2 regions of the Bacillus hominis genome follow, and region 1 is predicted to be linked to the other one. Evidence: riboswitches for the same ligand, from Rfam matches in the RefSeq annotation. Region 1 holds a riboswitch; the other holds the start of a gene.

Region 1 (3,425 bases):
AAATACCTCTAAAATTCCCGGGCTATATTCAAATAAATATTTTGTATTTTGATTTCCTAGTAATGTTACATCTTTTAAATCTTCGTCTAATCTTCCTGCCATTTTAAACATCCCTTCTTGTTATACTCCTCGTTTATTTCCCCATACTAACGCATGGAGCTGAGGCAATACTTTCGCATCATTCATTTCTTTACAATTCACAGCTTTTTCAATAAGCCATTCATATTTTTCTAATAAGTTTTTTATAAGCACCGCATCATCCACTGTTTTCGTATCATCATTCCCTACTTGTAAGAAAAATGGTACATTCGGATAACGCTCATGCATCTTAACTGCATATTCAAAATCTTGATCATCGAATACTACTACTTTTAAACTAAAATCTTTCCCTGCTAGTTTATGAATAACAGAATCTAACATCTGAAAATCTGTTTTCATCGCCGAACTTGGTGGTTTTGGAGAAATCGTTACCTCATCAATTTGAAGCAACCAATCTTGCCATTTACTTCCTTGTGTTTCTATCGCTGTTCGCATTCCATTCTCCTTTAATATAGAAAGAAGAAATTGCATATTTTTCAGCAAAACAGGATTTCCACCTGAAATCGTAACATGAGAAAAGTTTTCTCCACCAATTTCTACAAGATCATTCCAAATATCTTCCGGTGTCATTTGTTTAATTTGATCTTTGGCCGATCCATCCCATGTAAAAGCAGAATCACACCAAGCACAGCTATAATCACAGCCCGCTGTACGGATAAACATTGTCTTTTGGCCTACAACCATTCCTTCTCCTTGAATAGTCGGACCAAATATTTCTAAGACGGGGATTTTACTCATCGAGCATCCACTCCCGTCTTACTTCCGCATAACTAGTCGGTGTCTCAAAAAGACGAACAAATTCAACGCGAGCTCCCTTGTATTCGTTCTCACGATTATCTTTCGTTAATGCTTCTGCCATCTTTTCATAAATCCAAACGACCATATTTTCAGCAGTCGTATTCATTTCTGGCAATGTTTCGTTTAAATAACGATGATCTAAATAAATTTCTATTTCATTTTTCCAAATCTCTTTTATATCTCCAAAGTCAATTGCAAGGCCTATTTCATTTACATATCCGCTAATTCCAAATACGACTTTATATGTGTGTCCATGTAAATTTTTACATTTCCCTTCATAGCAGTGTAAATGGTGCGCTGCATCAAATGTAAATTCCTTGCTGACCATTACTCTTTTATTATGATATTTGAGTTGTTCACGCTGAATATCCTTGTCCATTTTTTGTAAATTTTCTACGATGCGAAATCCAAAAAAGTTATCCATTAGTTGCTCGCTCCTTCGCGTTCTTGTAGATACGTATCTAATCCTGCTTTACGAAGTTGACATGCTGGACATTCACCGCAACCATCACCAATGATTCCGTTATAACATGTTAATGTTTTTTCTCTAACAAACTCAAATGCTCCAAGTTCATCAGATAATTTCCATGTCTCTGCTTTATCAATCCACATAAGTGGTGTATGAATAACAAACGGATAATCCATAGATAAATTTAATGTAACGTTTAATGATTTCACAAACACGTCACGACAATCTGGATAACCACTGAAATCAGTTTCGCATACACCCGTTACAATATGACGTGCTCCAACTTGTTTTGCTAATACAGCCGCAAATGATAAAAATAGTAAATTCCGTCCATCTACAAATGTTGATGGCAATTCACCTTCTTCATGTGTAATCTCCATATCCGTTCTCGTTAACGCATTTGGAGCAAGTTGATTTAATAAGCTCATATCTAGTACCGTATGTTTAATTCCTAACTCTTTCGCGATTTCCGCTGCACAATCAATTTCTAACTTATGACGTTGATTGTAATTAAACGTTACAGCTTCCACTTCTGCAAACTGTTGTATTGCCCAAAATAAACATGTTGTACTATCTTGTCCACCACTAAAAACAACAACTGCTTTTTCTTTTTTCATTTCACTCATTCTCCTTCTCTACTACGAATAAGAAGAAAGAACGTTCTTGAACTGTCACAATAAAAAAACAAAACAATACCTAAGGATATTGTTGTTTCTATAGTTTTTTATAGAGGGAGTTCGCGAACCTCTCCCATGCAGTGCACGGAATTTCTTCTTTCATTAACAAAGATTATTGTAACATATTGTATACTACCATAAAAAATTTCTGATTTTTTCCGCTATTTCACATTTCATTTCTTTCATTTTATAGTATGATTAATTTAATGTGAGAAGAGAGGAGGCATCCAACTGAAACTCTTTATTATTTATCTCTTTTTAAATATATTATCCATCCTTGTTACAATGCTTGTATATCATTTATTTTGGAATCAAAAAGGGAAACGCTCTCCAAAATTAAATTCAGCTATATTTATTATATTATGTTGCCTCGCTACCATACTATGTATCACTTTCGCAGCAAAAACAAATTATGGATTTCAATTTGATATGCGTCATATCGTATTAATTGTTGGTACATTAACAGGGGGGCCAATTGCTGGTGCTTCTATCTTAGCTGTATTAAACATATACCGCTTCTTATTAGGAGGAATAGGTGTTTTCCCATCCTTTATCGCTTCGGTTCTACTATTCATTGTTCTACTATTAACATACAAACTGTTTAACCGAAGTTCTAATCGTATAAAAATAGCACTCGCTATCTTTTACAGTCTCATATTCGGATTTGTCTGGATACCATTTTTCCTTTCAGAGGTTACAAATACGGCAGATTATATACCACATATTATCGTGTACGAACTATGTACGATGCTTGGTACAATTCTTATTTTATATTTGCTACACATATTACAAACACAAGTTCGTCTCCAAAATGAACTTATAAATGCTGAAAAATTTCATTTAATCGGTGAAATGGCAGCTTCTATCTCTCATGAAATTCGTAATCCTTTAACTGCAACGAAAGGGTTTTTACAACTTTTACAGTCAGATACATGTTCTGAGAAAGAACGAAAATTATATATCGACATAGCCATTAATGGTATCGAACAAGCAAATCATGTTCTTACAGACTACTTAACTTTTGCAAAACCGAGTATTGAAAAAGAACAACAATTACAAGTAGAGGAAGAATTACTTCATGCGTTATCTTTAATTACACCTCTCGCCAATTTAACAAATGTTCGTATACATTACATAAAACAAAGTACATCTTTCTTTATAGCTGGTGAAAAGCAAAAGCTGAACCAATGCTTATTAAATATTTTTAAAAACTGTATTGAGGCTATGCCTAACGGTGGTGACCTTATTCTTACATTAGTTCCAGACCATAAACATATACAATTATATATAAAAGATACAGGTATTGGTATGGATCAAGAACAAGTAAAACGCCTCGGGTCACCTTTCTACTCGACGAAAGAAAAAGGGACCGGACTCGGGAT
Region 2 (3,425 bases), 250 kb from region 1:
CACTTAATAAAAAAGAGATCGAAATTTTTTATGTACTGCAGTGCTTCTTCTAGAAGCGGTGCAAACATTTTATTTTTTGCGTATTCTTTTTCAACAGCCCGCTCAACAAGTTGGGAATCTGTACGAAAAGATACACTGCTATAATTATGCGCTGCGCAATACTTTAATGCTGCAAGTAAAGCGTGGTATTCTGCTTCATGGTTTGACATTGTCCCAAGTGGTAATGACAATTGTACAGGTGGCTGTACCCCTTTAATAAAAACCCCGGCACCAGAAGGGCCAGGATTTCCTTTTGTTGCACCATCAATATATACTTCAATCAAAATGCGAAACCTCCAAATTATAAGATTATCCCGCGTTAACGGGTAGTAAGACACCCACCTCAAAACTCGGCTGAAACAATGAAGTTAGGTGGGTGTCGGGCTGCCCGTAAATGCCCGATTGGTGTGGGCTAATAATCAGTGGGGATGAACACCCCCCACTGATTAAAGTTTCACTTTATCCAATTGTAATGCTATAACGACATGTAAATGTTTCATTCGCTTGTAAAGACTGAATTCCTTTTTTTTCTTTGAAATCTTTTGCTGGTTTTACTTCATCAGCGATTCCATACCAAGGTTCAATACATAAGAAAGGTGCGTTATCTCCTGGTGTCCATACGCCGACAAATGGGAACCCATCAAATTCTACTTTTACAAATTTATTATGTTTATGTGAGCGAATCGAAATTTCATTCGTATTCATATTTTCAAAAATAAGTGCGTCATTTTTGAATAAATCGTATGTAAGTGGTAACTCTTTTGTATTTTCAGCGATTAGTTGCTTGTTACTTGAAAGATAAGGTCCTTCTAGTACACTTGTTTCTAAGCGTTCTGAACCATTAAATGATAGATGATAATCTGTAAATGATTCGCCGTCTACTAATGGGAAATTGAATCCAGGGTGTGCTCCAATTGAGAAGAACATCTCTTTTGAAGAAGGATTATTTACTTCATATGTAACATGTATATTTTGTTCTTCTAACTCATAAGAAACAAGTAATTTAAATTCGTATGGATACTTTTGTAGTGTCTCTTCATTACTCGTAACGATATAAGTGATGTTTGTTTCACTTTGTTCTTTAACAGAGAACGAAAGGTCACGGGCAAAACCATGCTGTGTTAATGAATAAGGTTTACCGTCTACGTAGTATGTATTTTCTACTAATCGACCGACGATTGGAAACAAGATTGGTGCACGACGTCCCCAATAAGTAGAATCACCTTGCCATAAATATTCTGTGTTGTCTTCTTTTAAGCGAACGCTTTGCAGTTCTGCACCTTTGTCAGAAATGGAAACGATCACTTTTTCGTTTTGAATTGTTGCGGTCATGAAGTGAAACCTCCTAAATATTTCATATGTTTCATTATACGTTGTCTAAAAGAAAAAAGGTAGTTCATGATAGGAATCTATTGACGAAAGAGTGCCTATTGCGTAAAATATAATCTTGTTGCTTAAAAAGCGAATGACGTGGTTCGAAACCATCCCACGTAAAAAAACTAAGGAGATTTTGTCATGAATATAAGAACATTAGTCGGTAATGGTATTTTAGCGGCATTATATATTGCTGTTTCTATGCTTATTCAGCCATTTGGCTTTACGAATGTACAGTTTCGTATTTCAGAGATGTTTAATCATCTCGTTGTATTCAATAAGAAAGCAATTTACGGGATTGTATTAGGTGTATTTTTAACGAATCTCTTTTTCTCACCTATGATCGCTTATGATTTAGTATTTGGAGTAGGGCAATCAATTCTTGCACTACTTGCAACTATTATTTCTATGCGCTTTATTAAAGGTGTTTGGGCTCGTATGATTTTTAATACAGTTATTTTTACAATTACAATGTTTATGATAGCAATTGAACTTCATCTTGCGTTTGATCTGCCATTTTTATTGACATGGCTAACTTGTGCAGTTGGTGAATTTGTTGTGATGGCGATTGGTATGCCTGTAATGTACTGGATTAATAAGCGAGTGCAATTTGAAAGATTTATGTAATAGATGAAAGAGCTGTTCCTTATATAGGATGGCTCTTTTTGTATGTGATTATATTGAATATAATACTGTGACTCTTGATAAAATATAATAAAATAAATATTAAGAAGTCTTATTATAAGGGGAATCTAGTATGAAATATAAAATACATTGGTTGTATAAAACGAAGCGTGGTTTACAAACTGAATTAACAACAGATTATATGAACATAGAAGAAGTGCTTCAATTTGCGGAGGATTTTGAGAAAACAGGTAGGGTGAAAGAACTTTTATTTTACGATGAAATGGATGCAGAATGGTCATTAAAAGAAATGAAAAAACTAAGTAAGCAAGTGGAGGAAGATCCTCAAGAAATTCAAGTTTATTTTGATGGTGGTTATGATGTGCAGACGAAAGAAGCTGGGGTTGGCATATGTGTATACTATAAAAAAGGAAATACAAATTATCGAATTCGTCGCAATGCATACATAGAAGGCATATATGATAATAACGAAGCGGAGTATGCAGCATTATTATACGGGATGAATACACTCGAGGAATTAGGAATTAAATATGAAGCAGTTACACTTCGGGGTGATTCTCAAGTTGTACTGCAGCAATTAGCTGGTGAATGGCCTTGCTATGATGAACATTTAAATCATTACTTAGATCAAATTGAACAAAAAGCGAAGAAAATGAAATTAAAGCTTGTTTGTGAACCGATATCTAGAAAACAAAATAAAGAGGCGCATCAATTAGCAACGCAAGCATTAGAAGGAACGGCAATTGACAGTCATAAAGAAATAACCGAATAGAGAGGTGCAAAGGTGAATAAAAAGCAACTCATTACAGAGGTAAATGACTTATTAGAGACGTATTGCGAAGGATGTTTCTTACAGGATCATAATCGGAAAAATCATAGTAAATACTATGCCCATTCTTTTTGTATACGGCAATGTACGGTTGGAGAGAAATTGAAAAAGTATGGGGAGCAATTGTCATGAAAAAACATCCAGAGAATTTTCTCTGGATGTTTTTTTAATGCTTCGCTTCGTGTAATTGATGCTCACATTTACTTAATTTCTTTTCCTCATTCATTAGAAATGGCTCATCTAAATCTGTCGCAACAGATTTCATAATTTCAAGCTGGGAGCGAGCTGCTTCTACAGCAGTAGTAGCATGCTCTAATGTGTCTGGATCCATTGAAATTGTTGCAGAACCTACCATCTTTTGTGCAGTTTCTACACGGAATTTTACTTCTTCAAAATCATTTACTTCTGATCCCATTAATAATTCCTCCTTTGTATAGTGCGCATTTCACATAGTTTTTGCTCTGTAAAACGGAAATATACAAAGGAATAACAAAGGAGGTTACCAAGTAAGGTAACCTCCTGTTATATGTGGGATTAA

The links. Region 1 has a riboswitch for preQ1 ahead of queC (7-cyano-7-deazaguanine synthase QueC). Riboswitches for the same ligand answer to the same signal wherever they lie in the genome.
Region 2: it holds a riboswitch for preQ1, as region 1 does, so the genes downstream of both, QUF93_RS10225 (QueT transporter family protein) here and queC (7-cyano-7-deazaguanine synthase QueC) in region 1, are expected to answer to the same signal.

What each region holds. Positions count from the first base shown of each region.
Region 1 covers NZ_JAUCFS010000005.1:1,287,866-1,291,290, reverse strand. The annotation lists gene queF (preQ(1) synthase) at 1-102, opposite strand, end outside; gene queE (7-carboxy-7-deazaguanine synthase QueE) at 121-837, opposite strand; gene queD (6-carboxytetrahydropterin synthase QueD) at 830-1,321, opposite strand; gene queC (7-cyano-7-deazaguanine synthase QueC) at 1,321-1,983, opposite strand; PreQ1 riboswitch class I at 2,077-2,120, opposite strand; gene QUF93_RS08890 (ATP-binding protein) at 2,329-3,425, shown strand, end outside.
Region 2 covers NZ_JAUCFS010000005.1:1,533,884-1,537,308, forward strand. The annotation lists gene QUF93_RS10215 (reverse transcriptase-like protein) at 1-323, opposite strand, end outside; gene QUF93_RS10220 (aldose 1-epimerase family protein) at 499-1,371, opposite strand; PreQ1 riboswitch class I at 1,504-1,548, shown strand; gene QUF93_RS10225 (QueT transporter family protein) at 1,555-2,040, shown strand; gene QUF93_RS10230 (ribonuclease H family protein) at 2,171-2,830, shown strand; gene QUF93_RS10235 (zinc-finger domain-containing protein) at 2,843-3,019, shown strand; gene QUF93_RS10240 (DUF2564 family protein) at 3,054-3,302, opposite strand; gene cspB (cold shock-like protein CspB) at 3,422-3,425, opposite strand, start outside.